Regions from separate parts of the Blautia sp. DFI.3.45 genome, predicted to be linked through region 1. Evidence: riboswitches for the same ligand, from Rfam matches in the RefSeq annotation. Region 1 holds a riboswitch; each other region holds the start of a gene.

Region 1 (8,004 bases):
ATTTTTTGGAATACTGGTAAGGCTGGCGGGAATTTTGACTTTTTTCAGAGAAATGCAGTCTGAAAATACCCCTATGCCAAGTTTTTGCAGATGTTCAGGAAGCTCTATTCTGCTTAACCGGGAACATCCCTGAAAGGCTTTGTTTCCAATCTGTTCCATTTCATAGGGAAATACCACAGAACGAATATCAGGTCTGTTAAAAAAGGTTTCTGCTGAGATAGAGCGGCAGTTTTGTGGAAGTTCCATATTCTTCTCAATATACTGTCCGCAGTTACGACGCGTAAGTGTCAGAGAATTTGACATAAAAAAATACTCCTTTGCTGATAGACAATGTTGTTTTCTCTGCATGGGAGTAGTATGGACTATGATAAAAATAACAAGGTACCGATAACTGCCGGTGTTCTATATTCCTTAAAAGGAACAGAGAAAACATATGTAAGGATGATACTTCTGTAAAAAAGAGAACACTAAAGAAGATCACCCTTCCATTTCCTATTGCGTGTAGTTAATGGCGGCAGTTTATAGCAGGTATTCTGACTCACGCAGTAACGCCATGTCTCTCCTTCTCGCATAACGATGCAATGGATATGAGATATGGCTGCACGTATACAGCAGCACGACTGTTCAGGATTCTGACCTGATTCCCTCTTAGCTGAAAGTCCGACATTTCTATACCGTGACTGACAGAACTAAAAACCGGTAATTGTCAATGAATGTTCGATTAAATTGTATTATACACTTTTTTTGGAGAAAAGACAACAAATTTTTTGAGGGGGAGACAAAATCAGGGAGGGGACGCGCAGGGAAAGCGTTTCTTTTCTGTGCGCTGGTTATTGGATGTGTGGGGATTTGTATGATTTGCAGGTAATGTTTTTGGTTTTGAATAATTGCGCGTCGCATTCTCGTTACTTTAGGAAGAAAGTTATACCAGCCAGTGCAGTCCGCTGTCACCGGAAGTAGGGAAAAGATATGCAGAGCCGTCCAAACGGAAAGAGAGAGGGTTGTACAGAGAGGGAAACAGAACCTATAACGCAGATGCCGTAGGCGCATATAATATCCTGAGAAAATATCACTCCGTATCCGGAGTAAAAAAAGAACTGTCCGTAACCGGACTGAAAACACCGGAAATAATAAAAGTAGCTGTATAGCTCTAAAGAGCAAACAGTAGTGGTGCCATGGATGCACCCTGAAAAAAGGCGGTATCCCGCCTTAATTCAGATGCTCTGGTAACTCAGTTGCCGAGTAATTCACAACAGAGGTGTGGAAGATCATTCCTTTGATTTGTATATTCCGCATTGTGGAGATTCTGTAAAAGAGTGTTTTCTCAGACGTATTCCGGGGATAATAAGGGAAGTAATTATTTGTAATCGGGATATTGACAAATTATGGACAAAATGTTAAGATGGTTTCGTAAAAAACGAATAGCGTTTAGCGCACATGTACAGCTCATTACTACGGTAATGATTGAAGAATCGTTGGGTGAGAATCCCAAACAGGGCTTTCGTCCCTTGTAGTATATTCAGTCTGCAATTCACTGTATTCTTGTAGAAGTATTCATAAGGGATACTTTAATATAAAGGATAGGAGTGGATTCTTGGTTTGTACATTGATATTCCCTGCCGAATCCGGCAGGGATTTTTTTTGCACTTTGATAACAGAATATCGGAAGTAACGTTATCTCTTTATCTTTAGCTTTTGGAAATCCGGTGAGATACCGGTACGGTTTCATCCCCACTGTAATAAGGACGAACACTGCGAAACCATTGGAAAGATCCTTTCCGAGAAGGGCAGCAAGTAGGTTGGAACTTTAAGTCAGGAGACGGACTTTAGTAAAAATAAAAAACAAATATCTGTAGGCATAACGGAGGTTTATTTTTTATACCCTTTCTTATGGAAAACAGGTATCAAACGTGGTCTGAAAAGGCTGCGAAATGATATATTTTGCAGGATAACCTGCAAAAAAATAATACATTTAATTAAGGAGGAAACAAAATGAACATGAAAGTAAGAAAAAGCGTGATTGCATTCTTAATGGCAACAACAATGGTAGGAAGCACAGCAGTACCGGCTATGGCAGATACAGTAACTGCAAAAGTGTCTATAAAGACAACTGGTTTAACAGGAAAAAATAGTGCGTCACCAGACATTGTGCCAGAAAAAGTTGTTACAGTAACAAATTCCAACGGTTCTGTTACTGCACTAGATGTTCTGAAAGCAGTTTCGGGATCTGATACTGAAACAAAAGAGACTTTAAATGGTAAAACTTATCATTATCAAGGAGTTTTAAGTTGGTATGATGGTCAGTATGGAAATTATATTCCAGCTGTTAAAATGGAAAATCATGCTAATAGCGATTTAGGGAAAGTATTTGCAGATGATGGTACAGCAAATAAAACAGCAAACTCTCTTGCTAACGGAAGAGGAAAATATTTCAAATTATCAAATCTTAATACAACAGAAACAGAAAGCATGAAGGTTACAAAAAATTCAACCTGGAACAATATAGTACATAAAACAGATTGGCTTTCTGAGAAAGACTATAATAATTATTCAGGTTGGATGACTATTATTGATGGTAATACAGATAACTTAGGTGTTGATACTGTACTTTCCGACACTAAAGAACACACTGTATGCTTAGATTTTTCTATGATGATGGGATTAGATCTTGGATTTTCCAGTTATGTTCAGCAGGGAGATCAGTGGATTCAGGTTCCGGGTTGGAAATAAAGTAAATTTTAATAGCAAATAAAAAGATGAAGATACTAATGCTTTATAAAGTTTCACTTTATAAAGCATTAGTTCTTCGTCTTTTTCATATTATTTTAATTTTAGGGTGTAAATAGATATGAAGAAAAAGAAAAAAGAAAAAAAAATCTTATATCAGTTAATATTCTCAGCTTTTCTATTATTTAGTAATGCCTATCTTGTAAAAGCTAATTCAGATATATTATCACAAGATTCAACAGGGAAATACTGTATTAATACAGAACAAGATTATTATAATTTTATCGAAAATATACAAAATTATAATAATAAAACGGTTATACTATGTAATGACATTGACATTTCAGATGTTCCAGAAGCAACATCTAGTTTTGGCGGCATATTGAACGGAAAAGGACACACCATTACATATGCTTCAAAAGAAGCAAAAGAAAACATTGCTGTATTTCCTTTTCGTATAAATGACAATGGAATTGTAGAAAATATAAATGTACAAATTGATGAATCATATGCATATAATAGCGAAACAGATGAATTTCAAACTGTCTTTTCGCGATGTGATGGAATTGCAAAAGGAATAACAATTAAAGGAAACGTAACTTGTATTTATGACGATGAAGATACAGATGTTTATATAGGTGCAATCGAGGGAAACGGAACTTTAATGGATTCTTCCATAGCAATAACTTACGATTTGCAGAGTGAAAAAACAATCGAAGAAATAGCTGACGATATTGTTGATAATGATTTATCATTTGAATTTTGTCAATTAGGAACAATTAATACTGGAATAACTTACCAAAATTGTATAGGATATGGACAGTATTCGGAAGCAATAAAGTCATTAGCAGATGAACTGGAACCCAAAATAAAAGATAATACATGGGGATATCTATGTGTTTCATTTACACGAAAAAGTTTTTTTAGTACGTCAGCAAGTGCAACCAATTGTTATTATGATAAAGAAAATATGCCAGACATTAAAATCATGTCTGAATATATTACAAATAGAGATAATAATAAAGAGTTTCCTAATTATGCTGATTTTGGCAAAACTACGTCTGAAATGAAAAACCAGGGAACTTATGAAGGGTTTGACTTTAATAAAAAATGGACTATTTCCCCAGAAGATAATAATGGCTATCCATATTATAATCCACAAACCGAAGAAATAACTCTTAAAGTTCAGGCTTCCACTGAACCTAAAGTATGGAGTACAAGCGTACCCAGAGATTATAATCGTTTTGTTGATTATGCTAAAAATTATCATTTCCCATATCAAGTAGATATTATAAATGGTGAAAAAAAGAATATTTACGATGACGGTAATAATAATGTTGTAAATGTGATAGGTGTAAAATTTACAGATTTAACTGATGAACAACAATCTATTATTGAAAAATATGGTATAGAAGTAGTTTTGCCATCTGATGATGTAAAGAAAGATATAAAATCTGCTACAATTGATACGAGTTTTTTAGGCGAACGTCCATTAAGCGTAGAATGGATTAATATGCCTATTTTGAAATTTAAAGATGGAAAAGAAGCACAAGCAGAAGAAGATGGGTATAGTTTCAAAGTTGAAGTAGTTGACGGTACTGGTGAAGTTGTAGACAATGGAGCTAAGGGAAACTCAAGTAATCCAAGTAATTGGCCATCTTACTATGAAAAAGCTAAAAAGGCTTGTAACATTATTATGAACTATTGCCAAAATAAAAATGCCTTTGGATCTAAAGAATCCCCATCCTATGAAAATACAGATATTTGGGCCATTTTTACAGCAGCTAGATGCGGCTATATTCCATATGGAGATACAAATTATTTTGACAAATGGTTTGCAAATACCAAAGAGTATTTGCAGTTACTTAAAAATCAGGGAACTGATGTTTCTCAATGGAAGACAACAGAACTTTCAAAATTAATTTTAGCTATTGAAGCTATTGGATATGATCCAAGGGACATTTCGTCTGTAGACCTTCTTTCGGCAGTTGGATCAAGAAAAAGCACAGAACTTACTTATACAACTGTATATGCTATTAATGCAATAAAAGCAGGTGGGTATACCGCTGACACTTTTAAAGATACAGAACTTAACCAATGGGCACATGATACAGCAAAAGCTTTGTCAAATGCCGAAGACAAAATTTTTGCAAATGCCGACAATACCATGGGATGGCAGCCACTTATTTTCTGGTACAAAAAGCCTGGTTACGATGATGTAACAGAAGCTGTAGACAAGGCATTACATAAGCTTCCAGCAATTGCACAACGTTCAACAGGTTCATTCTGTACACCAGGATTTGAAACAGGATGTATGTCTTATGGAAACAACGCATGGAATGATGCACAGGCAATGCTTTTTGCAGGAACGTTTGGTGTAAATGTTTTAGATTCTTCCAGTGGATATACTAAGAATGGAAACAATATTCTTGATGCATTCTTTGATCTGGTAGATGTAGATGGTGTTTTTGACGGAAGTATTCATGGATTCACAAATTATGATGTTCCGCAGATTGCACGTGGTCTGGATGCATTTATCAGACAATATGAAAAAACATCCAGCTTCTGGGAATTTACAGACGTAACTGTTCCAACAAAAAAAGTTAACAACATGATCCTTGCCCTTAACGATGACAGTACGAAAAAGCAGATCAAAGAAGCGAGAGACGCTTACGAAGCATTAGACGAAACTCACAAGGCAATCTTTAACAAGGATACACTTAGAAAGCTTCTTGCAGCAGAGACTGGTTCAGGTAATTCTATTGAAAAAGCTATGGCAGCCATTGATGCGATCCCAGCAGCGGATAAGCTGACAATGGATGACAAGGCGGCTGTAGAGAAAGCAAGAACTCTTTATAATTCACTGAATGATGAAGAGAAATCTGTAATTACAAATTACTCTAAGCTGACTGAAGCAGAGGCTAAGATCAGAGAACTCGAGAAACAGCAGGAGCAGAAAGATAAGGATAAGAAAGCGGCAGAGAAGGTTATCGCTGATATTGATGCGCTTCCTTCTTCTTCTGAACTGACTCTTGATCCGTATGTTCTGCAGCTTCTTGACCGCGTACAGGCAGAGTACAATGCTCTTACGGATGCGCAGAAGGCTCTGGTTACGAATTACAGTACGTTACAGTATCTGAGAAATCTGATCCCTGATCTGAAGGCTGCGGCTGCAGTTGTTGATAAGATCAAGGCGATCGGTGAGGTTACTTCCGATAATTATCTGAAGAAACAGGCTCTTGTAGTGGAAGCCAGAACGGCTTATGATGCCCTGACAGCAGATCAGAAGAAGCGTGTGACAAACTATGCAGAGCTTGAAAAAGCGGAGTTGTTTATCAGCAGACAGAGTACGGATGAGAAGGTTGCTTATGTGATCTCCTTTATCGATGAACTGAATATCACTACTTCATCTTCAGGCGCTCTTTCTGACGGACCTCTGAGACTGACAGAGAAGAATAACAATGTTCCGACAGAGAAAATCTGGAATGACTGGAAGGCTTATGTGGTAAATGCAAGAGCATTGTATGATACGCTTGATGACCAGCAGAAAGCCCAGGTTACAAATACAGCTTCTCTGGAGAAAGCAGAAGGTTATATTTACCAGCTGAAAGCCGATGCGCTCAAGGCAATGCTTAAAGCACTCCCGGATGCGCAGACAGTACGAGGATATGAGGCACCTCAGCCGACTACAGTTCCATCAGCACAGGAGGCAGCTTCTGTTGAAGAGGAACAGGCGGTACCGGCACAGTCTGAGGAATCTGATTTCTCAGATGGAAGTGCGGACGCATTCAGCAGTGATGAAGTTGATGAGCAGGCAGCTGAGACAGTGGATATCCCTCAGGCAGAATCAGCTGAAGATACTGAAGATGTCCAGACAGATGTTGATTTCTCCTCTGATGAAGAAGTTCCGGCAGCAGGTGATACCTCTAAGCGTGAACTTACAGAAGCAGAGCTGAAACAGATTGCAGAAGCCAAGAATGCTTATGACAGATTAACAGAAACAGAAGAGAAGAAATTCAGAAGCGAGAACACCGCACTGGTTGAGAATATGGAGAAGCTTCTTGCCATGGCACTGACTTATGAGAAAGGCCAGAGTGCATATCAGCAGTTCTTCGCAGATGAAGCAGCACAGATTTATGCAACAGTAAAAGATCACCCGGTAGACAGAGATTCCTACGCAGATGTTAAGGCTTTCCTTGACCGTTATGCTAAGGATTATCAGGGACAGGAAGATGCCATGGCAGGCCTGAAAGTCAAAGTCGGCAGTCAGGAGATGACTTTTGCAGAGGTTATCGCAGCACTGACGGCACAGGCTGACAAGGCAGGTAAGGACATTTCAGATGCACAGCAGGCAGATGAGTGGATCAGCAATCTTCCGACTGCTGTTACCAAAGAGAACATTGCAAATGTAGAAGCAGAGCTTGCAGCACTTCAGAAGCTGATCGACGGCATGAGTGTGGAAGGCAAGTCCTATATGTGGAATGCGAAGCAGTTAGGGCTGATCAAGACGATCGTGGCAGATTACCACATTGAACTTGCGGGCAAACAGGGTGCATTTAAGGCAGATATGCCTGCAGATCTTCAGACAAAGGCAATCAACTATAAGACTGTCCAGATCAGCTGGAGCAGCGTGGATAACGCAGACGGATACATGGTATACCGCAGAACTGCAGACAGCGGATGGAAGAAGATCGCATCCCGGGTAACAGACATTTCCTATAAGGATCAGAAAGCAGTTACAGGAACAACCTATTATTATACTGTTAAGGCGTACTCTTACGCATGGGGCGAGATGACTGTAAGCAGCTATGACAAAGATGGTGTTGCAGGAAAAGCCAGACTTGGCAAAGTAAAGATTGCTACGGCAAATTCTGAAAGCTACAGTACGATCCGCGTAACATGGAATAAGGTTTCCGGTGCAAATGGATACAGAGTATACCGTTCCACTTCAAAGGATGGCAAGTATACAGCGATTGGTTCCACTGCAAAGAACAGCGCAGTTACATTCCTAGATAAGAAAGCAGTTACCGGTAAGACTTATTATTACAAAGTACGTGCTTACCGCAATGTAAGCGGAAAGAAAGTATACGGAAGCTATTCAGCAACAGAGAAAGCAAAGGCAGTACTTTCTGCTCCGACCCTGTCCGCAGGCTCAACTTCAAAGACAGCAGTGCTTGAATGGAGTAAGGTAAAGGGTGCCGATGGCTATCAGGTATATGCCAGCGATTCCCAAAATGGTACCTATACCCGCATAAAGATCACCAAAGGTACAGGTGC
Region 2 (8,004 bases), on a different contig from region 1:
GGCCGTATGAATACTTCTTTATCATAACATACTATCATGCATACGTCAATTATTTCAGACTTTTATTTTCTATCTATTTTTCCGTAAATTTCTGGAATTCTTCAAAATTTGTTTCCGGTGTATAGGATTTCAGAACTCCCATCATGTCCTCTACACTATATGTATTATCATACATTCCAATAGATAACACATACTGCTTATTAAACTCATCTACTGAATCCGCTGTCCAAAATGACTGCTGCAGCCGGAAAGCACTTCCATCTTCACGGTAATCTTCTGCAAAGCCTTCCAGAGCATTCTTCATAGCAACAAATGATGGTGCAACGATAGCACCATATTTTCCTACAAGATAGTCGATTCTTTCCTTGCCGTTATATCCCTTCTTGTTAAACATTTCGTATGTATCTTCTGTAAAACAATCAATTGACCCCAACAATACATCTGTACTGTTCTCTTCTTCATAAGCATCAATTACCTTGATAAAATCACTTGCGCTCACTACACTCAGAATAACATTATACTCTCCTGTATTCAGCGGAGCAGCCAGCTTTTCATCCAGATGATCTTTTGGATAACCCGGAACCAGAGTAATCTTAATATCACTGCCTGTTTCAATTTCTTCCGTATCCTGCGTATTCACCAGTTCTTCTACAGACTTCTCATATGACAGACCATATGCTTCCTGAAGCTTATTCAGAATACCTATCGTTCTCAGACGATGCATCTCATTACCGATGGCAGATCCTCCACATGCTATTATGTAATGATTCTGATTATTCTGATCCTCTGAAGCAAAATACTCCGCCATATTGGCAGCCGCATCCTTTTCTGTTTCAACAGATGTTCCTATCGTTCCCAGAAAGTAAGGATTATCCTTTACTTTCTCATACATTTCATCACTGATCGTTCCTGAACCACGCACATAATACATACCATATTCTTCGCATACCGGAAGAACTTCTTCAAGATCAGAGGAAAGGAAAGAAATAATTCCCTTTACATTTCTTTCATGAAGCTCATTTATAAAGCTGATTTCTTCTTCTGCAGTGCTTATACTGGAAGAATATAAAAACTCAACTTCAAAAGCCATACCGACATAATTTTCAAAATAATTTCTAAACTCTCTTACTTCCGCATCATTCAGATTATATACAGACACTCCTATTGTCATTTTTTCATCCTGATCTGCTGTATCACTCTGGACATCAGATGCCATAACTGAAATACTGGTGCAGGTAAGCAGCATAATCATTGTCAATATAAAACTAATTATCTTTTTCATTCCTTTTTTACCTTTCTGTCGTATTTGTATAAAAATTCAAGTTTTCTTTTCTCACATCCCTTCCTGAAGTAAAAAAGATCCTCTTCTTAAAATGTATTTTAGGTATAAAAATAAAGCCTTTCTTAATACACCGTAAGAAATAACCTTTTCTAATGCAAGCAGGTCTCCTGACTTAAGTTCATCGCATTTTATCGTCTTCCCGCCTCTTAAGCAGTGACATATATGATAAAAAGCTCCCTTTTACAGTGGCGGGACCGTACCGGACTTGCACCGGTTTCCCTTTTAATTCCATATTACTGGAAACATGCATTATTTTTATAATATGATATCAGGGGCTAAAAGTCAAAAACTATTTTTACTCCGCGCTAAGGCTTTTCCCCAACTTCATTATATTTTTATTATATAATTCCATTTGGTTAACGTCAATAATTTACATCTAATATTTATATGTTTTTTTATTCACTTTTACTATGGTCTTGAATATTCAGATTCCAGTATCTATTCCATAATAAGGGTCTCTTTGCAGCACTACCTTCTCTTGTGGCATTTCTTTGTTTATGCTAAAATATTTTTACTACTATAAATGAGCAAGTTCGTGATTTTGCATAAAAGAAAGACACCTCGATTCCGTGTGTTGTATAATGAAAGTGCCTAAACAAACATTTGCAATATTTACGAAAGAAGGTGTCTCTCGCAAATACTATACATCATTCCGCATTCATATACAACCAGCTTAAGAAATTAAATTTATGCAAATTTTATTCGAACCGGGTGATAAACCACCTTATAAGTATCCTGATCAGCATTTTCATTTCAGGATATCATGGAAAAACCACGGATTTTGCTAAAAACAGTTCCTGTCACAGAACTACGATTGCACATTTCCTTAATTCAGGGAAATGGGATGATTCTCTACTTTCAGATACGTTAAAACGTTCTGTTATAGAGATTATTTATTCAGAAGCAGCACGCACCGGAAAGCCTGTTTTCTGCATTGTAGACGATACGATAGCTTCAAAGACAAAGCCTTCGTCACAGGCTCTGTATCCGATTGAAGATGCGTACTTTCACCAATCCCATTTAAAGGGGAAACAGGACTACGGACATCAGGCAGTAGCTGTTATGCTTTCCTGTAACGGCATTGTCCTGAACTATGCTTTTGTAATGTACAATAAATCAATTTCCAAGATTGATATTGTACAAAATATTGCAAAGGAACTGCCTGTTCCACCAGTAATGTCTTATTTCCTTTGTGACTGCTGGTATGTTTCTGAAAAAATAATCAATACTTTTGTACAGAAAGGGTTCCATACCATTGGTGCTTTGAAAACAAACCGTCTGCTGTATCCATCAGGAATGAAAAAGAAACTCAGTGAACTGGCTGCTGAACGATCCACAACACATAAAGGATTTGACCTCGTCACAGTCAAAAAACGCAACTATTATGTGTACCGGTATGAGGGAAACCTCAGCGGCATAGAAAATGCAGTTGTTCTTTTAAGCTATCCTGAAAAAGCATTTGGTAATCCTAAAGCACTACGTGCTTTCATTAGCACAAATGTATCCTTATCTACACAGGAGATCCTTTCCTGTTATGTTTGTCGATGGCCGATTGAGATATTTTTCAGGCAATGCAAAAACCATCTGGCCCTGGATACATACCAGATACGCTCCTCAAAGGGAATACAGAGGTACTGGCTGTTGATGTCACTGACACATTATATTTGTGTCACAGGAACTGGCGGATATCGGTCTTTTCAAGATGGATATCATCGAATCTGTAGTGCCGTTCATCAGGAAAAGTATCAGTATCTATTCCTATGTGCAAAAGCAAGTGATGATTTTGAAGCATTTATGAAATTAGCAGGATAATTTTGTGCATTTTTTCAAATTTGCTCATTTATAGTAATTAAATAAGGTAATTTTAGTTTCTAAATATCAAAACGTAACTCTTTCAGTTTACTGAAAAAGATAATTTTTCCCTTCATTATAAGTTCCTTTCATTGAAAATCGAACAGCTAATTTCCCAGTCATCGGATCTTCAATACCTATACTGATCTTATATTTCTTTCCGGCCAGTGAGATCATCTTTTTTATCTGCATTCTTGTTTTTGTCTGTAAAGTTTCTTCCGGCAGAAGTGATTTTAACGAAATGTCAACCGCTTCTTTTTCAAGACTATTTCCATCCTCATCTTCTACCAGAACCCATACAGGCCAGTCTTCATAAAATGGTGCAACTCCATCATTCTTCCATTTAAGATTCAGGCTGACATACCCCGGCATCTGAATAAGGCTTGCTTGCGAAATCCACAAACGATATCCCATGCTTCCTAAAACTTTCCTATAACCGTTTTCATAAGTTTTATCCGCTACTTTCGGTCCAAGAAAAGTAGTATGTGCTTTCTTTATCAGATTTATTGTCTGATCCAGATTTGTGTCAAGCAACTCTTTCATTGTAATTGAACTTGTAAACTCACCTCCGGAAGGAAACTTTTTCCAGAAATCTTTCATTGCGGATAACCCTTTTTTCTCATGAGTCTGGTCAAACTCACCGCCTTCATTGATCCAGCGAAACCATTCCTCTGTGCTCTCTGGCTGTCCGGTCATATCGTTGTAGAGACCTGTTCCATAATGTTCTCCCTCACTAAAAGGTCTTCTCATCAGTATCATGGAATCAGGGAAGGCCTCTGTCCATGGAATCATATAACGTTCTCTTACAGATTCTTCTGGCAGACTCTGTATTCCTGCAGAAATATTTACATGCCATTCTCCCCAGTGCCCCAGACTTCCAAGTTCGATATAACTGACCAGTCCATCTCTGCCAAAATGCTCTCCAAGTGCATTAACTGCCCTTTTGTGATATTGTATCATCTGTTCATTATTATAATCAGGAGCATATCCCTTTCCATACTCCATATCATACCAGGTTCCCGCATGATCAGTTTTGTCATATAGCCATTGTGGAATGTCCATATGCTTTTCCTCCCCGGGAATATCACACACAAACCTCAGTACCAGGTGTTTCCCTTCTTCTCTCCATCTGTCAGTCTGATTTTCTCTTTCGATTTTCTCCCAGTCATATTTTCCTTCCTCCGGTTCCAGTTCAGCCCAGGTAATATCCATATACAGTAAAGATATATCCTCTCCTATTGTTTCTTCCCAGGCACAAGGTGCATATCCCATTAATGGATTTCCAAAAATTTCTTCTGTTTTTTCATATATCTGAGTTTTTCTTCCAAATACCATCCATACTCCTGCTGCTATAATAACTAAAAGTCCAAAACCCAACAGAACCAGAGATTGTTTCTGACTTTTAGCCATGATATTCTCCATTATACTGAATCAATGTAACATCTTCCACTCCACCGATATCCCGGATTTTTTCCATAAACTCCATATCATTCTGTCTGCAATATATTTCCACTGCCATTTCTGTTTTTTCATTGCGCATAGTTTTTGATTTTACGAAATATTTTCTTTTTCCAAAACAGCGGATAATTTCATCTCCCGCCTGAGTTCCCTGATAATGAATCACTGCAATATAAATTCTTCCATTTTGTTGTTTGTGATAAAACAGGGTGATCATCAGAATGATAATCACAGCTGTCAACAGAGTTAATGCATACATACCTGCACCGGCTGTAATCCCCGATGTGATTGCCCAGAACAGATACAGAAGATCCATCGGATCTTTAATTGCTGTACGAAAACGTACAATAGACAATGCACCAACCATACCAAGAGAAATCACAATATTGCTGCTGATCGCAAGTGTTACCATACAGGTAAGCACTGTCATTCCCACAAGTGTAACTGCAAAACTTCTGGAGAAAATAACTCCAACATAAAATTTCTGATAAACCAGATAAATCACACTTCCCAAAATCAAAGCCACTGCCAGAGCAGCCAATATCTTAGGTATATCATACTGACTGAACATTCCTGATTCCAGTACAGATTTTTTTATCATATCCTGTACACTCATCTTATCATCCTCCCCTGTGTATCATACCAATACTCAAATCCATTCATGTACCGCGTTTTTTCATAACACAGTACATATTTGGAAACTGCTGTAAATTCTGCTGCCTGCGGCGGCAGAAGATTTCTCAGAATCTGAGGCAGCATCTCTGTAAATTTCACTTCCATGATCAGTTTTCCCGGTTCCAGTACAGATAAAGCCGGAAGCGTACTGTCGAAAATGTCATAGCTTCCAACAGCAGCTCTGACATCTGTATCAAATGTAATCCTGACTGTTCCCTCATCCATGATCCATGGTTCTCTCTCGTAATCTACGATTGTTCTCGGCCGCATCATATTACTCATACATTCTATATAAAATTCCCTGCAAAGACTATACGGACTTTTCAGAAGAAATTCATACTCGCCGGAAAGAATTTTTTGCACCTCATCTTTTGTCAGTGGGGCATCTTCTTTATAAATATAACTGCCGAATTTCTTTTTTCTTTCCAGCTTGATACTTTCAGCACTATAATTATAAATTCGTATCCTGTATTTCTTCCTCATAAGAACGCCGCTTTCCTTTTCTTCATATGCACTGTTCCAGTAATCATCAAAATACAGGCTCCGTATCAGATATCCTCCATTTTCTGCATGAGGATCCAGTTTCATAAGTGGCTTCATCCGAAGATTCAGGACTTCTTTCTCACTGGTACTGATAAGATATTTCCACTCGTTACGAAAACGTTCTTTCTTCCTGTCAGCCTTCCTCATAAATATCTTCCTCTACCGTATTATCTTCTGTTATGTAAAAACACTTCATACCATAATGTTTTCCTTCATCTGTTACATAATAATCAAATGCATCCTGCGTTTTTCCAGATGTATTTGTTGCTCTTACTCTCACAAAATACTGTCCTGCATTCGGAAGGTCCATCTCGGCTTCCGGAACAGTCAGGGTTGTGTTCTGATAGATCACATCCTGAAACAGATAATCTCGCGCAACCTCCACAGAATACGTAATGTCCTCTGCGTCCAGATCATAAGATACATCCCAGTTAAATTTCAGCTTATCACCGTCTATTGTCGGAACACCTATATAAAATGGCATTGGTGTTTCCAGACTTTCCAGATATAACTGATAGTTCTTCTCTATCTCATCAGGAAGTGATGCTGCAATCTGATCGTATTGTTCAGATGTAAGCGGTTCATACTCTGCATCAGGCATCAAATATAAATAGGGCTTCAGTACATTCTTATAGCTCTCTATCTTTGATGTGAGCATATCTTTGTTCAGATATTCCCTCAGATCCAGAATGGCATCATTTAATTTTTCCCGGAAAGACCGTGACTTCAGACACCTTTGAAACAGAATATTTCCCCAGTAATTGCTGATTCCCTTTTCCCAGCTGTTCTGATCCGAAAAATTCCTTAATTCATATTCCGGTCTCATCAGACAGCCATCGTTATCCCAGGCAATAAAGTACCAGATATCTGAATTCAGAGGACTGTATAAATAAACATTTCTGTTCTGTGTGTCTACGTTTCCCATCAGAATCTGAAATGCCATCCAGTAAACAATATTTTCTTCATCAAAATGTTCTTTCAGTACATCTTCAATCCCTATAGAATAATCATTCAGATCTGTCAGCATATCAATCAATTTGGTATGATCTGAATCCCCTTTTATTTCCAGCATTTTTTCAAAGGCTGTCTTATCATATCCTGCATCATCTTCTTTTTTTATAATATCCTCGTAGCGATAAAATTCAAAAGAATTAATCTTATACAATTGTCCGTTTGAATCCAGTCCATGACTCTTTAATGCCGTCTTATTCAGTTGTTCAACCTGTGTATAAATTCCATAATCCTCAAATTTTACACCTGATTCTTCTGTATTATCCTTTACATACAAATGCACAAACTGTGTACGTAAACCAACCATCTGAGGAATTCCCCTGATCAGATCATATGCCAGCTTATTTCGAAAGCGCATTCCTTCTGTCATATGTTTATTCAGGTTAATGGTTCTCTGGCCTCTCCACGTTCCTTTATTCTTTTTTAACTCAATTTTATAATTTTTTTGTGCATTCTGGCTGGATGTCTGGCCTCTGATCTGAACAGTTGCATTAGGCACGCTTTCTCCATATCCGACTTCCCCTTGTGTCGGTCCATTCTCATCTCCCACCTGCAAAAGTCCTGCCACCTGATATCTCTCCACTCCCATATCTTCGTAGTCATAAACAGAATAGCTGTTGATTTCCTTCCATGTATGATATGTATTTTCGGATGAATTTCCCTTAGATACAGTAAGATACATGGTAACAACACTGGTATCATCATCATTTTCATACAAAGAATCCTTATCTCTTAAATGAATCTCATTGATTTCTTCTTTCTCTGCTTTTTCTGCCTTTACCTGTTCTGTTTCGTTATCTTCCTGTACTGTCTGATCCTGCGAAGAGTTTCCCGCTTTTTCCAGAGTGCAGCCTCCACAAAGAGAAAGACTGACTAATACTGCACTTATCAGATTTATTTTTTTAATTCCTGTCAACGTTCGTTCTCCTTTCCAGTTTCTCATCCATAAAATATCCGATTCTGGTAAATACCCCCGATTTGTCTTCTGCTACCACCGGCTGTATGCTGAGAATATAATATGGCAGACGTCTGGTATAACGTTCCAGACGGATCATAACTATAAAATAAAACAGTACACATCCTGCAAGAAACCCAAAGCCATAATATACCTGCGGACAAAACAG
Region 3 (8,004 bases), on a different contig from region 1:
TTTCCTGTTTTCCTTTTTTATGCTGCATCTTATAGTAATCTGCCCGGATAGCGTATTCTACTCCTGCTTTTTATATCAATTTCTCTTCTGTCTGCGGATCATGATATAGATTACAACCGGTGCGCCAAACACTGCTGTTACGGAACTGATACTGAGTTCTGTAGGTGCAAATACGGTTCTGGCGATCAGATCACAGAAAAGACAGAATACTGCCCCTCCCAGAAAACAGGCCGGGATCACAAGGAGCGGTCTGGCTGTTTTCAGCAGGCTTTTTACAATGTGAGGCACTGCAATGCCAACAAAAGAAATTGGTCCTGCAAAAGCTGTCACACAGGCAGACAGAATACTGGATAAGAGAATCAGTCCTATGCGGAACAGCTTGATATTCACTCCCATATTCTGGGCATAAACTTCACCCAACTGATAGGCACCGATAGGCTTAGACATAAAGAACACGATCACCATTGTGAGCAGAACTACTATTGCCATTACTTTCACATTACCCCAGGACATTCCTGAAAAACTTCCCAGTGACCAGTTGTGAAGATTGACGATATTGGAGTCATCCGCAAATGTAACTACGAAATCTGTAACTGCAGAACAGATGTAACCGATCATGACACCGCTGATAACCAGCATGGACATGTTGTGGACTTTTTTGGCAACCAGCAGGACAAATCCCATGGAAATCATAGAACCGATAAACGCTGCAATGATCATGGCTGCAGAACCCATGGAAATAGATCTGCTCAGAAAATAAATCATCAGAAGTGCAACTACCAGCTTGGCTCCTGAAGAAATTCCAAGTACAAAGGGACCTGCAATAGGGTTATTAAAAAATGTCTGAAGAAGAAATCCGGATACAGAAAGTGCTCCTCCAAGAATGATCACTGACAGAATCCTGGGAAGACGGATTTCCCATATTATATTGTAAGCAGTCGCATCTCCTTGATGTCTGAAAATAATATTCAGAATCTCACCCACTGAAAGATGAATGCTTCCGGCATTTACATTCCAGACAAATAAAATCACCAGAAACACCGCCAGTATAAAAAATGCTATCCAGTATCTGGCTGTACGTTTTTTGTCATCCATATTTTTTGTTCCTTTTGTTTTTATATTTCCTGCTTTTGGCAGTTCTGCAGAATCCCGCAAACATATTTCAATGCCATTCGTAAATAACTATACCAATCGCATAGAATGCGAATTCAAGTGTGCCGAGGATTTACAAATATCATTTTAACTTATGCATATATACAAGTTCATCCAGTGAATCATCATCTGTGGTAAGGATTGTATGAATATCTTCGATCATGGTTCCAAGCTCGGTGGTTTCCTGGAAAAGATTTTTACCCGTACACCACACATTTCCATCCTTCACTGCCTTAAAATCTGCCAGAAGATTACTTTTTGCCAGCAGTTCATCAATACTAGAAAGTTCACCGTCGATAGTACTGTTATAGATGATATAGTCCGCATCTTTTGCTTTGGCATAAAATTCTTCCATCTGCATATTCATGGTAGACAAAGCGTTATCACTTTCTCCTGTATCTTCGGGAACATATTTGCCGCCTGCAAGCTCGATCATGTTTGAAACATAATCACCATTCTTTCGCACATTGACAGCACCTGTGGAATTAATATAAAAGAATGCTACTGTTTTACCTGTATCTTTATCATCAGAGGTCAGAACTTTGTCAAGCTTGTCTGTCTGCTCCTTAAATGCCTTCTCAGCTACATCTTCCTTTCCGAGAAGCACAGCATAGAGTTTCATCCATTCAGTTCTTCCCAGAGGATGGCTCTCATAACTGGAACGTTCTACCATTACCGGGATACCAAACTGTTCCAGTTTCTCTTCCACCTCCGGATTATGATGGATCATAGTTGATTCAATGGCAAGACCACAGCCTTCATCCAGGATCAGTTCATAATCCGGTGCATTGTACTTGCCTGCATAAATCATTTTTCCGGATTCCATGGCATCTTTTGCTTCCTGGATATACCATCCATTCTCCTGAGTTCCTGAAAGACGAATGCTGTCAATACCGTCAATTGCGCGGAAAAGATCCATGGCAGAGGTTGCTACCAGATAGATGTTGTTCAGCGGTTGTTGAATAACTGTGATATCTTTTTCAAGCCCCTTTGGAGCCTTTTTTCCCTCTGGAACTACAAGAAACTGTCCTTCCTGATTGATAGTAATCAGAGCATAGCCATCATTGTAATAGTCTACGCTGAATTCTTCTGCGTAGGAAAGTTCCATACTGTGATCATAGGTAAGTCCCGGGATATCCACAGGAGTTTTTGCATTGTCTTTATCTGCTGCGTATGCTGTACAGACAGTGCATATACAGATAATAAATAATGCAACTGACATAAAACCGATAAATATTGTTTTTTGCTGTTTCTTTATTATGTTTTTCATCTTCATAATTGTTTCTTTGTTTGTATGTGATTATTTTGCTGTTTTTTCTGCTTCTTTGGCAGTTGTGGAATCAAAATTTAAGGTGTAGTCAATCTCGTGAGGCTCACTCATTGCTACTGTATCTGCTGTTACCTCCATCTCTGCATCAAATACGCTGACAGGGATTTCAAAAGTGGAGTTTCCGTCTTTATTAACCGGCTCATATTTCTCACCATCCACAAGCATATAATCATAGTTCGGACTGCTCCATACGATAGTTGCTGTAGCTTTATCGCCTTCTACATTAATGGCTGCAGGAGAATCAATGGTTGCTCTTCCTGAACCGCCTGTGAGAGTTACATCCATGGTATAATCGCCGTCTTCAAGATTCAGATCTGCCAAAGTCTTACCTTCACTTGTCTTACTGTCTTTCGCATCTTTGTCTGTGTCATCTGCTTTGGAATCTGCATCTTTATTTTCTTTATCATCTTTTTTTGCATCTGTATCATCGGATTTTACAGGATTTTTGACACTTACCTTATGGTCATACCATTTTCCTTTTGTTCCGATCAAAGCTACATCGAATTCTTCATCAATTGCGGGTACCGGGATATCAAATCCATATACTTCCTCACTCATTCCATCGCTGTATGTAACAGTATCTGTGGTTGGCTCAAGAACCTCTGCCCCGTCTTTCTGTGCATCTTCTGCCTTTCCGACGAAAAGGTTTACAATTTTCTTAGAAGCAAGGCTTACATGGATAGTCATCTTGCCATCCTTTACTGTAAGGGTTCCTTTTCCATCGTTTGCTTCATTTACATGGAACATTCCGCTGTCTGTATCAAATTCTGCTGTGTAGGTGCCATCCTCTAATGTATCACTCTTGGATGCATCTGTTTCTTTATTATCTGTGTTTTCTGAATCAGCATCTTTTGCAGTTGTTTCTTCTTTATCAGTGGTTTCTTCTGTTGCCGTATCAGTATCTGTCTTTGCAGCAACCGGGCTTGTACCGATCAGAGTAGCTGAAATAGTAAGTGCTGACATTAATAATGTAAATGAACGTTTCTTCATGATTATTTCTTCTCCCTTATCTTCATATTTTTTATAGTTTTTTCTATCGTGCTGTTCAACCCATCTGCTGCAGAGCAACAGGCTTTTGAACAGGTGATGGCAAATATATTATAGTAATTCCAGAAAATAATGCAATTAAGACAGTTCCTCTGGATCTTTCTCAGATGTGCGCACGTTACTGTGAACGGAATGAACAGAAACGTGCGAACTGTTTGCAGTATTTTATGGAATTGCTATGACTTCTTTTTTTCTTATCATATAATATATCTGCCCGGAAACTTTTGCAAGTTCTCCGGGCAGTTTATCTTGTTTGAACAATATTTTTTATTCAGCGTCAGCCTCTGCAGTATCAGCTGTTGTCTCAGCTGCGTCATCTGCCTGTGCATCGTCTGCCTGTGCATCGTCTGCACTGTCATCTGTTGCTTTGGCATCAGTATCTTCTGCTGCTGCATCGTCAGATGCTCCAAGAGAATCAATTGCTGCTTTTGTATGAGCCACATACAGATCTTCTACTGCTGCGATTCTTCCAAGACCTGCGATCTGACAGTCAACACTGTCGAAATCACCGGATGCCTCAAACTGAGATTTCCAGGAATCTGCATCATCACCAGCCATATCATTGTTAGCGTGGTCTCCGGCAACAACCATCAGAGGACGAAGGATTACATTCTTGAATCCTGCTTCTTTTACTTTCTCGATAACCTTGTCACATGCTGTGTCTTCCGGTTCTCCCTCTACAGTTCCGATGAAAGCGTTTGTGAATCCAAGATCATCCATCTGTGTCTGCATCTGGTCATAGGTTACGTTAGCTGTATGGGATGTACCATGTCCCATGAATACAAATGCTGTGCCTGCATCTGCTGCTGCTTTCATATCATCAAATCCAGCTTCCTTGCAAGCTTCATCTGTGATTGCCTGAGCAACTGCTTTCTTGTCATCATTGATCACTGTAGCATCATCACCAACTTCACCGAGCATTGGCTCTGCAATTGCAACAGATTCAAATTTGTCTTTGTATCCATCAATTGCCTCTGTCATTTCATCATATTCTGCACCATGCATCAGATGTGTCGGCTGTACAACAAGATTCTTAACACCGTTAGCTACTGCACGGTCAAGAGCCTGCTGCATATTATCGATTACTTCATCATCTCTTGCCTGTACATGGTTGATGATGATCTGTGCTGTAAATGCACGTCTTACTGACCAGTCCGGATATGCTTTTGCAAGGGCATCCTCGATTCCTTTGATATCCTCTGCACGGCTGTCGTTGAAGGATGTACCAAAACTTACTACAAGAAGTTCATTCTCACCAATCTCATCCTGGTTACGAGGATCATCTTTGGAAGCATCACCTGTGTCACGTCCAAAGTATTCAGGGCTTGCTTCTTCACCTGTTACCAGTTCTTTCTGAGCATCTGTAAGTTTGTCCCATGCTTCTTTTGCTGCTTTGCAGTCTTCGTCAGTTGTGTCTGTTCTTTCCTGAACATAAATCTTATCGATCAGGGCACCAACTTCGTCTGCGGCTTTCTGATCATCATCAGAAGCTTCTGTTGTATCATCAGATGCTTCCTCTGTATCTGCTGCATCTGCATCGTCTGCAGTTGCTTCTGTGTCATCTGCAGCCTCTTCTGTTGCTGCATCATCAGATGCAAAAGCAACTGTACCTGTTGCTGCTGTCATGGAACAGGTCATGGATACTGCCAGTAATAAGGCTAACATGGATTTTCTTTTCATTTCGTTTTTCCTCTTTTATTTCTCGTATTTCCGGACAATTGTATGCACAAAAAAAGCAACTGCATATTCTGCAGCTACCGCTTTCCCATAAATACATGGTTTATATGTACCAGATATATCTGTAATTTCCGATTCTGTCTGATTCATTTAATAAAAGAGCTATGTATCGTTATGAGAATACAGGTTCTGTATACCGCAGACCTTAAATTCTACGCCAAGGCAGTTCTCCTGACTTCGATCATCGCTGTTTCTCCCTTCCCGGTTTCCCAGTGGTTTCTGAAAAGCAGCTCCCATACACAGTGACGGTATCGCTCCGGATTCTCACCGGATTCTCTTTTGCGCATCAAGCGCGATGCAACCTTTGCGTTATAACATTGCACATATTTAATTCGGATATTCTTTTTTTATCACATTTTACCAAAAATGTCAATACAATTCGTGTATATTTTCCTCTAATGTTTGGCATTAGTGTTACTGTTCACTCCGTTCACAGTAACGTAGCCAAAATTCATTCCAGATTGCCTGCGGCAATGGAATTTTGGCTTGTATATTATCGCGTTATTCATTACACTTCTGTCAGGGTTTTGAAAAAACAGGTTCTGTTTCCGGTATGGCAGGCTGCACCGATCTGCTCTACTTTAGCAAGGATCGTATCATTGTCGCAATCCAGTGTAAGGGATTTTACAAACTGAAGATGTCCGGATGTGAGTCCCTTCGTCCAGAGTTCATTGCGGCTTCTGCTCCAGTAAGTCATTTTACCTGTTTCAAGAGTGGTATTAAATGCTTCTTCATTCATATACGCCAGCATCAGCACTTCGTTTGTCTGATAATCCTGGGCTATAACAGGTACCATTTCATCACTGTTTAATTTAAAATCAGACCATGCAATACTGCTTTTTAAATTCACTGTATTTTCCATTTTCTGTCTCCATCTAATTTATTGATTGCCATAAATCATTTCGTAAATTTTCAAATTTTACAAACTGCCCTTGGTAGACAGAACATCTGTGATTCTTGGATCATAGGATGTGGCTGCGTCCAGTGCTTTGGCAAAACTTTTGAACATTGCTTCTGCTACATGGTGATTATTCCCACCTGCCAGAACCCTGATATGAAGATTCATGCCACAGGCATAGGAAATGGCATAGAAGAACTCTTTTACCATTTCCGTGGACATGTCACCGATCCTGTCTGTGGTAAACTCTGCATCCCATACAAAGTAAGGTCTTCCGGACAGATCGATCGCACAGAGCACCAGGGATTCATCCATGGGAAGGATGCAGCTTCCATAGCGCTTAATCCCCTTTTTGTCACCAATTGCTTCTTTTAATGCAGTTCCCAGAACAATTCCTGTATCCTCGATGGTGTGATGGTCATCCACCTGAAGATCACCATGGACTCTGACACTGAGATCAAAGAGCCCATGACGGGTAAATCCATCCAGCATATGGTTAAAAAATCCCACACCTGTCTCAATATCAGAATATCCGGTTCCATCCAGATTTATTTTTAATTTGATTTCTGTTTCTTTTGTATTTCTTTCTGCTGAGGCTTCTCTTGCCATGGTTAAGTCCTCTCTGTCTTACTTATTTTCAAACACTCTGAATCCATTGTTTTAATGCGCAAACTACAGTTTACATTATAGCAGATTTCAGATTCAAAGCCTTACCATTATTCTTTATCTTCATCCTCAAAACGAACTGCAATAGAATTTGCATGTGCAGTAAGCTGCTCAGAAGTTGCAAACTGAATGATATCTTTGTGTATATTACGCAGTGCGGATTTTGAGTAATATACAATACTTGATTTCTTGATGAAATCATCTACGGAAAGGGCTGAGAAAAATTTGGCTGTTCCGTTTGTAGGAAGTACATGGTTCGGACCTGCAAAATAATCTCCCAGTGGCTCGGAACTGTACTCTCCGATAAAGATCGCACCTGCATTCTTCACTTTCATCATATCTTCAAAGGGATTGGCTGTCACGATCTCCATATGTTCCGGAGCGATTTCATTGGCTGCCTCAATCGCCTCGTCCATATCCTCTGCGATCAGAATGTATCCAAAGTTATCAAGAGACTTCTGAATGATTTCTTTTCTGGAAAGGACCTCCACGAAACCTTTTACTTCTTCATCTACTTTCTTCGCAAATTCCTCACTTGTAGTGATCAGGATAGCACATGCCAGTTCATCATGCTCTGCCTGGGAAAGAAGGTCAGCTGCCACAAAATGCGGATTAGCTGTCTCATCTGCAAGAACAAGGATCTCACTCGGTCCTGCAATGGAGTCAATGCTTACATAGCCATATACTGCTTTCTTTGCAAGAGCTACGAAAATGTTTCCGGGACCTACGATCTTGTCTACCTTCGGAATACTCTCTGTTCCGAAAGCAAGGGCACCGATCGCCTGTGCACCACCCACCTTATAAATCTCATCTGCTCCTGCTTCTTTGGCTGCTACCAGTGTGGAAGCGCATACTTTGCCATCCTTTCCGGGCGGTGTTGTCATAACAATATGCGGGACTCCTGCCACTTTCGCAGGTACAATATTCATCAGTACAGAAGACGGATAAACTGCTTTTCCACCGGGTACATAGACACCCACACGATTTAACGGTGTTACTTTCTGTCCAAGCATAGTTCCATCTGTTGTGCTTGTAAACCAGCTGTTCTGGATCTGTTTTTCATGATACTGACGGATATTGACCAGAGCTTTGCGGATCACTCCAAGAAGTGCAGGATCAATCTGCGCATAAGCCTCTTCAATTTCTGCATCTGTGACGCGGATAGTCTCTTTTG
Region 4 (8,004 bases), on a different contig from region 1:
TATTTGATGTGGCACCTGCTTATTTATGTGCTGCTGATGGTGCTGAATTAAGAAAGCATCTGTTGTGATCAGGGATATAAGATAATATTCTGTCTGTTGAAAAAATAAAGAGAAAACAGGTATACAGGTTATATTTCACAGTGTTATCTTGTGAAAAGAGACAAAGTATTTGTGGACTTTGTCTCTTTTTTTATGGAATAGACTGTGAAAAATTAGTGAATGTTTAACAGAATTTTACTTGTCTGTTGACGGGATATTTAAAGTGTAATATAATAGAGTCATAGAAACGTAATAACATTGTAAAAAACTTTGTTAAACCTTAGAGCGTATCTGAGAAGCATGTGAGATATCAGAGCGATACCCACGATTTATACTTTTCAGGCACGCTCTGATAATGAAAAAAGAAAAGGAAGGTATGTATGCAAAACGTAAACAGGAAGTTTAAAATCTGGGGGGCACTTCTGTTTCTGCTGTTTTTTGCTGTGGGAGTTTCCATGTATTTTACTGCGGCAAATGTACAGGCTGCAACGAAAACAGGTTTTGTAACTATTAACGGAGATTCATACTACATAAATGAAGATGGCTCTAAACAGAAGGGTTGGCTGAAACTTGAAGGAAAGAAATATTACTTTAACACAAAGACCGGTGTTCAGGTAAAGGGCTGGGTTACTGACAGTAAAGGACGAAAGAGATATTTCAGTAAACAGGCTGGTATCATGATGACAGGCTGGGTCACTGATTCAAAGGATCAGAAAAGATATTTTAATCCATCTACCGGATTCATGCAGACGAAATGGCTGACACTGAAGGGAAAGAGATATTATTTCTACAGTAACAGTGGAGTGGCTGCCTGCAAGACATTTCTTACAGACAGTAAGAAAAATACCAGATATTTTACAAGTGCATGTTATATGCTTACCGGCTGGACAAAGAATTCCAGCAATGAATACAGATATTTTGAAACTGAAGACGGAATTATGGCAAAAGGTTTCCAGACACTCGACGGAAAAAAATATTATTTTAATACAGGCAGCGGCAAGATGGCTGTAGGCTGGACGACAATTGATGGAAATAAGTATTATTTTGATAAGGAAACCGGTGTGATGGCTACCGGAGATGTAACAATTGATGGACAGAAATACCATTTTAATTCCAATGGTATATTGAGCAATACTACAAGTCCGACCGGTTCCAGAACAATCAAGAATTATCTGGCAGGTGCATTACAGCCTGTTGGTCAGGCTCTGTACGTATGGGGTGGCGGATGGAATGATTCCACCAGAAAAGGAACAAGTCAGACAATGACTGATTTCTATAACAGTCAGAGCAGCAGTTATGATTACAATAACTACAGAGATCTCAGCACAGCAAACAGAGCAAAAGGTTTTGACTGTTCCGGTTTCGTAGGATGGTCAGCTTATCAGGTAATGCAGAGTAAGTCCGGTGTAGGAAGCGGATATACGGTAGTTTCCGGTGAGATTGGTTCTTATTATAAGTCCATGGGCTGGGGAAGTATTCTCACTCAGGCGAATCTGGCAAGTGATGACTGGACAGTATATCCCGGAGATGTGGGATATGACAGTGGACATACATGGATCATTCTCGGACAGTGTGCTGATAAGAGTGCAGTGATCGTGCATTCTACTCCGAATGCAGGTGTTCAGATTGCAGGTACACCTACTCCGTCCGGTGGTTATTCCAGTCAGGCGATTGCACTGGCACAGAAGTATATGTCAAGATATCCGGGATATACCAAGTATGATTATCATACTTCATCTGGTAACTATATCAGAAGAGGTAATTATCTGAGATGGAACAGAAGTACGCTTTCTGATCCGGATGGATATATGAATATGACCGCAGACCAGATCCTTGCAGATCTGTTTAGCTGAGAAGTGAATAGTTAAGAAAATGGAAGCAGCTTTCGAATGAGGAGGCTGCTTCTTTTTTTGCGTTCTGTAGTAATTCCATAAATAATGCAAACAATCCAGTCCACTATAGCGTGAAGTCCTGCTACGTTACTGTCCACTCCGTTCACAGTAACGTAGCCAAAATTCATTCCAGATTGCCTGCGGCAATGGAATTTTGGCTTGTATGTCTCGGGATTTTGGCATATTCATGCCAAAACACCTCGCGGGATAGTGGTGTGTGAACAGTAACCCTGCATCAGATATCTTTGTCCTGTGTCAAATTATTACAAACATGAAATGGAATATGTTTGAATTGTAGAAAGAAATGCGAAGAATAACAAAAAGATTAATAAATGTTACAGAAATATAAAATTTATGGTAATTAATCCTTGCGTTTTTGAGTGCGGTGTGTTAATATGTATAAGAATTAACTTAGATATTGCAAAAACATTAAGATATAGAAAGAAAATGTTACGAGGGTGAGAATTCATGAAGAAAAGAATTGTATGTCTTACATTAGCACTCCTGATGAGCGCAACACAGGTTGTTAGTGTAAGTGCTTCAAGAGAGGATGAATTGAGAGAAGAGCAGGCGATCACAAGTCAGCAGCTGGATGCGACATATTCCAGAATGGATGAGCTTGCATATGCGAAATCACAGCTTGAGAATGAGATTTCCGAACTGGATTCCAATCTTGTAAGTGTTATGGTTTCTATTGATACTCTTAAAGGAGATATCGATAATAAAGAAGTAGATATTATTAAGACAAAACAGGATCTGGCTAAGGCTCAGAAGGCGAGAGATAAGCAGTATGAGAGCATGAAGCTTCGTATTCAGGCACTGTATGAACAGGGTGGGGATGCAGCGTGGTTTCAGATGATGCTTAATTCAGAAGATTTAAGTGAACTTCTGACACGTGCTGAGAATACACAGCAGATGTATGAGCAGGACAGAAAGAATCTTGATAAATATGTGAATACTATTAATGAGGTGAATAATTTAAAGACTCAGTATGAATCTGACAAAGCAGAACTGGAGGAGATGAAGGCTTCTTATGAACAGCAGTCTTATGATCTTCAGTGCCAGATTGATCAGAAGAAATCTGAATCAGCCGATTATGAGAATGAAATTGCATATGCACAGCAGCAGGCGACAGAATATGCAAATCTGTTAGCGGAACAGACGGCTGAAATTCAGAGACTGGAAGCTGAGAGAATTGCAGCAGAAGAAGAGGCAAGACGACAGGCTGAGGAAGAGGCTGCAAGACAGGCGGCAGAAGAAGAGGCAGCAGCAAAAGCTGCAGAGCAGGAACAGGACTCCGAATCAGAAGACGAAGAAAATATAGAGTATGATGAAGACGGAAATGAGATTGAGAATACTGATGATGCGGATAATGAATCTGATGAATCTGATGAGTCTGAATCAGATGATGGTGTAGAATATGATGAAAATGGTGATCCTGTTGACAATGCAGGAGCTTCCGATGATGTAGAGTATGATGAGTATGGCAATGTGATTGATTCTGATAATACAGTTTCACCAGATGATTATGAGAGTGAACAGTCGTCTGATTCAGACAGTTCTTCATCTTCATCTTCAGGTTCAGGATCTTCTGTAGTAGACTTTGCAACACAGTTTGTTGGCAATCCGTATGTCTGGGGTGGTACAAGCCTTACAAGTGGAGCTGACTGTTCAGGATTTACACAGAGTGTATATGCAAACTTCGGAATAAGTCTTCCGAGAACTTCTTATGAACAGCAGAATGCCGGTACAGAAGTATCTTATGCTGATGCGCAGCCGGGCGATTTGATCTGCTACGGTGGACACGTTGCAATCTATATGGGGAATGGACGTATCGTTCATGCATCAAACTCTGTAGATGGAATTAAGATCAGTGATAACGCAGCGTACAGAACGATTGTTTCTGTAAGAAGACTGGTATAATTAAATAAGTATAAATAATTAAATTTATAGGGGTTGAAAAGGAGTATCGCTAAGGGGGCTGATGCTCCTTTTCTTTATGTATAAGTAGTTATCGTTATTCCGCGAGGTGTTTTGGCATGAATATGCCAAAATTCCGAGACATACCGCGCGAATTTATGTGATTAGCATAAATTCTGTGCATCGTGAAGCGTGTTGCTGTGAACGGAGTGAACCGTAACCATGTATAATATTTTACCGATTTTCAGGTGGATTTTACCTTGACATAAAATTGGATGGATAGTACAGTTTATGTAACTGAAGAGATACATATAAAATTTTAAATCTGTTTTTGGAGACATCAGTGGGAAAGAATATTCTCATGAATTATCCGGATTATAGTTGAATAGTGAAAGCGAGGAATGATAAATGGCAAATGACCATGTAGAACACATAAGAATTGTACAGGAAACAGTTGCTGGCAAGGAGATTACTTTTGCACATGTAATGGGAGGGCCGGCTCCGGTCATATACCAGAAGCTTGGACTGAATCCGCAGGTGGATTACCGTTCATCTGCAATCGGAATTATGAATATGACACCGCCTGAATCTGCAGTGATCGCATCTGATATTGCGGTAAAAAGCGGAAATGTTTATCTGGGATTTGCAGATCGATTTACAGGCACACTGATCATTACGGGAGAGATTTCCGATGTAATGTCAGCGATGACTGAGGTTGTGGATTATTTCAGAGACACTCTGGGTTATGTAGTCTGCAAGATTACCAAAAGATAGGAAGTGTTGGGATGGCAGGGATGACAACCAGAGAATTACTGGAAAAGCTTTATAACCAGGATTATGAGAAATTAAAGGGAAAAAAGCTGCGTATGACCAGAGTAAGGGTTCCGGGAAAGGAAGTGTGCCTGGCGCATGTGATCAATCCTTCACAGAGCTGTATTTATCAGAATCTTGGTCTGCATATTGGGGTCCATGAGGGAGAAGACCACGCAGGAGAAGCAATCGGAATGATTCGTTTTACCCCATGGGAAGCAGTGGTTGTAGCTGCTGATATTGCAGTGAAAAGTGCAAATGTGGAGATTGGTTTCATGGATCGCTTCAGCGGGTCATTGATCCTTACGGGAGGTCTGACGGAAGTTCAGACTGCAGTGGAAGAAGTGGTGAAATTTTTTAGAGAGGTGCTTGGCTTTAAGACCTGTGCAGTTCACAAAAGTTAAAACATACGAAAAGTCAGTTATTCTGTACCGATGGTGCTTATGTAACTGCCGGAATAGCTGAGAGAAGTGAAAGGGACAGACATTAAATATGAAGAAAATATTTCTGATGGGCAGAAGTGAAGCAGGTAAGACTTCATTAACGCAGGCATTAAAAGGCGAAAAACTTCATTATGTAAAAACGCAGTATACGAATACGGATGATGATACCATTGATTCTCCGGGAGAGTATGCAGAGTCCAAGCATTTCAGCGTAGGGCTGGCCTGTTTTTCTTTTGAAGCGGATGTGGTGGCAATGGTACAGTCAGCAGATGAACCTTTCAGTTTGTTTGGCTATGGCAGTAATGCATTTATTCTGAGACCACTGATAGGAATCATTACGAAAATAGATTCTCCTTATGCGAATGTTCCAATGGTGCGTCAGTGGATGCTGAATGCAGGATGTGAAAGAATTTTTCTGGTAAACAATGTGACCGGAGAGGGGATTGATGAGCTGAGAGCGTTTTTGAATGAGGATGTTCCAAAGCTGAGTCTGGAAGAAGCAAAATTCAGACAGAGTCTTGGTCTGAATGAATGGGATCCGCTGCCGGAAGGTGTGGAATATTGAAAAATATATTGATAAATAGTTGACAAGCTTGTTGCAGGGTGTTATTATAATGACAGTATAATTCCATACAGAACATATTAAGTGCTGATACTGTGAGAAAGAGCAGTACAGAAAGAGGGAATCAGGTGAGAAACCTGAGCGATCCGGTCACTGTAACAGAGGAGCAAATCTCAGAATGTCCATTGTGCCATAGCATGAGAAGGAGAGAGGAGCGATGAGCCTGGAGCCAGGAAACCTGCTTGGTATGGCGAGGTTAAACTTCCGTGTAAAGTGTAACAACCAACTCCGTTGAATCCGCAGCTTCGGAGTGTTGTCTGCTTTTATCTGAAGGCAGACATTTTTTATGGAATGCGCCTGTTCTTTATGAATTATACATGATTAAATGGCAGGCGATACTACTTCGGATTTATTCGTTCCCTCCGCGCACTCATGAACGGATTTTTTTCTACCCCGGGGTAGCATCGCTCCCTCTTATTAATTTTAAATGTATGATCTGTGAAAAATACTGTAATGAATTTTCAATGCTTTGTTATGTGAAGAGAAATTGATAATTTATTAGAGTATTTTTTTTATTTCGTCCTCTGATGGGTGGGATTGATGGAGACTGAGAAAACGGAATTATTCTGGAAAGATAAAAACTTGCAACAGGAGAGGAGAGGTAGCAATGGAGAAACCTTATTGGGAAGGGAAAGAATATTCTTATTTCAGCCATAAGAAATGTGAATTTTTTCCGTGTCATAAGAATGCAGATCCGGATGATTTTAACTGTCTGTTCTGTTATTGCCCGCTATATGCCCTGGGTGAGAAATGCGGTGGGAATTTCCGGTATACGGAAAAGGGAATTAAAGACTGCACAAACTGTATGCTTCCGCATAAGCGAAAAAACTATGGATATGTCACAGGAAAATACCAGGAACTGGCTGATATGATGAAAAGAGCAAAGGAAAGTATCAGCAAATAAGAGGAGAATGCGTCGCTGCTTAGAACGGAGTGAACAGTAACAATGTGTCAGATTAGCACAAATAAGAAAGAACGATTTTCATTGTAATACAATGCTTGTTCTGCTAGAATAAGGATAGCAAAAGAGAAGAGTCTGTAAGATTTTCAAGTCTGTTCTGAGTTAGTATATAAAGCATTTCACACACATTTTCCACACTTTTCACATGCACAGAAGAAAATGCATCACAGGCATTTGACGTCTTTTCCTGGCGACATTTTCTTGTCGGCAGAGCTCTGCATTTCTACATAGAGCCGTCGGAAAACAGGGAAAATTCACTGTTTTCCGACGGTTTTTGTCATTGATCATGGTTGAAAAACAAAAAAGATACTGATATAATGATATTATATTTACGCAAGGGAGTTAACTACTACATGAAAAAAAGAAATACAGCGATACGCGCATTGTCAGTTTTTCTGGCTTATGCAATGGTTTGTACATCGGTACCCGCTGCGGGTCAGGAAATGTTTGGATCCGGAGTCAACAGAGAGACAGAAGAAAATACATCAGATCTGAAAGAATTTCAAAGTTCACAGGCAGATGAATTTGGAACAGATACGGAATCTGATGCAGAACTGTTCGGAAGCGATGATGCAAAACAGGAGTTCCAGGATGGAGAAGCAACGGAAGAAAATACAGATGGAATTCGATATATCAAAGGTCGTCCGTTGACAGAAGAGGAAAGAAAAGAAGAGTTAGAACCTTTTAAAAATTTAAAACCGATAGATCCGGGACCTGAAGTAGAGAGTGATCTGACATCAGTTTACGCTGCATATGGAAGCAGAGAAACAGCATTTCCATCCTCCTATGATTCCAGAAAGGAAGGATTAGTTACGCCCGTAAAGAATCAGAATCCATTTGGAACCTGCTGGGCTTTTGGTATGGCAGCAATCATGGAGACTTCGCTTCTGGCACAGAACAAAGGAGTCTACGATCTGTCAGAAGAACATTTATCATATTTTTTCTCCAACAGACAGAATGATCCTCTTGGAAATACCCCTGATGATAAGAATTATGTACTGGGAAATTATCACGTGATAGGAGGTAATGATCACCTGGCGGCGATTTATCTCAGTACATGGTCGGGAATGACCACAGAGGCCGATGTACCATTTCCTACGGATTCTTCGCATCAGAATGATCTGACTGTACAGATTCCGGAAAGTAAGGCTTATAATTCTGCAGCATATCTGAAAAATGCATCTGTTTCCAAATACAGTGAGGAACGTATGAAAGAAATGCTACTGAATGACCATGCAGTATCCATTATGCTTTATATGAAGGAAAGTTATGTAAATCCGGACACAGCTGCATATTGTTATCCTGTTGGAAAATCAA

What was found. A riboswitch is a leader RNA that binds a small molecule or an ion and turns the genes downstream of it on or off. The one in region 1 is predicted to bind cobalamin.
Region 2: another riboswitch for cobalamin. It lies ahead of LJE09_RS00080 (hypothetical protein); the one in region 1 lies ahead of LJE09_RS09245 (hypothetical protein).
Region 3: another riboswitch for cobalamin. It lies ahead of LJE09_RS01620 (sirohydrochlorin cobaltochelatase); the one in region 1 lies ahead of LJE09_RS09245 (hypothetical protein).
Region 4: another riboswitch for cobalamin. It lies ahead of LJE09_RS14540 (cysteine-rich small domain-containing protein); the one in region 1 lies ahead of LJE09_RS09245 (hypothetical protein).

What each region holds. Positions count from the first base shown of each region.
Region 1 is NZ_JAJDMI010000021.1:40,946-48,949, forward strand. Features, by position in the region: gene LJE09_RS09235 (leucine-rich repeat domain-containing protein) at 1-303, opposite strand, end outside; cobalamin riboswitch at 507-709, opposite strand; gene LJE09_RS09240 (hypothetical protein) at 1,002-1,148, shown strand; cobalamin riboswitch at 1,650-1,843, shown strand; gene LJE09_RS09245 (hypothetical protein) at 1,993-2,730, shown strand; gene LJE09_RS09250 (hypothetical protein) at 3,110-8,004, shown strand, end outside.
Region 2 is NZ_JAJDMI010000001.1:11,846-19,849, reverse strand. Features, by position in the region: gene LJE09_RS00080 (hypothetical protein) at 74-1,282, opposite strand; cobalamin riboswitch at 1,423-1,605, opposite strand; gene LJE09_RS00075 (transposase) at 2,054-3,154, shown strand; gene LJE09_RS00070 (DUF4832 domain-containing protein) at 3,242-4,603, opposite strand; gene LJE09_RS00065 (DUF4956 domain-containing protein) at 4,596-5,267, opposite strand; gene LJE09_RS00060 (polyphosphate polymerase domain-containing protein) at 5,264-6,016, opposite strand; gene LJE09_RS00055 (CotH kinase family protein) at 6,003-7,796, opposite strand; gene pelG (exopolysaccharide Pel transporter PelG) at 7,783-8,004, opposite strand, start outside.
Region 3 is NZ_JAJDMI010000003.1:16,604-24,607, reverse strand. Features, by position in the region: gene LJE09_RS01635 (FecCD family ABC transporter permease) at 76-1,095, opposite strand; gene LJE09_RS01630 (ABC transporter substrate-binding protein) at 1,235-2,428, opposite strand; gene LJE09_RS01625 (hypothetical protein) at 2,453-3,472, opposite strand; gene LJE09_RS01620 (sirohydrochlorin cobaltochelatase) at 3,797-5,209, opposite strand; cobalamin riboswitch at 5,411-5,587, opposite strand; partial or broken gene hisI (phosphoribosyl-AMP cyclohydrolase) at 5,781-6,107, opposite strand; gene hisB (imidazoleglycerol-phosphate dehydratase HisB) at 6,186-6,773, opposite strand; gene hisD (histidinol dehydrogenase) at 6,881-8,004, opposite strand, start outside.
Region 4 is NZ_JAJDMI010000053.1:2,634-10,637, reverse strand. Features, by position in the region: gene LJE09_RS14575 (diaminopimelate dehydrogenase) at 1-68, shown strand, start outside; gene LJE09_RS14570 (N-acetylmuramoyl-L-alanine amidase family protein) at 420-1,892, shown strand; gene LJE09_RS14565 (hypothetical protein) at 1,904-2,059, opposite strand; gene LJE09_RS14560 (C40 family peptidase) at 2,400-3,854, shown strand; gene LJE09_RS14555 (BMC domain-containing protein) at 4,260-4,625, shown strand; gene LJE09_RS14550 (BMC domain-containing protein) at 4,637-5,065, shown strand; gene LJE09_RS14545 (EutP/PduV family microcompartment system protein) at 5,154-5,669, shown strand; cobalamin riboswitch at 5,732-5,926, shown strand; gene LJE09_RS14540 (cysteine-rich small domain-containing protein) at 6,334-6,630, shown strand; gene LJE09_RS14535 (C1 family peptidase) at 7,041-8,004, shown strand, end outside.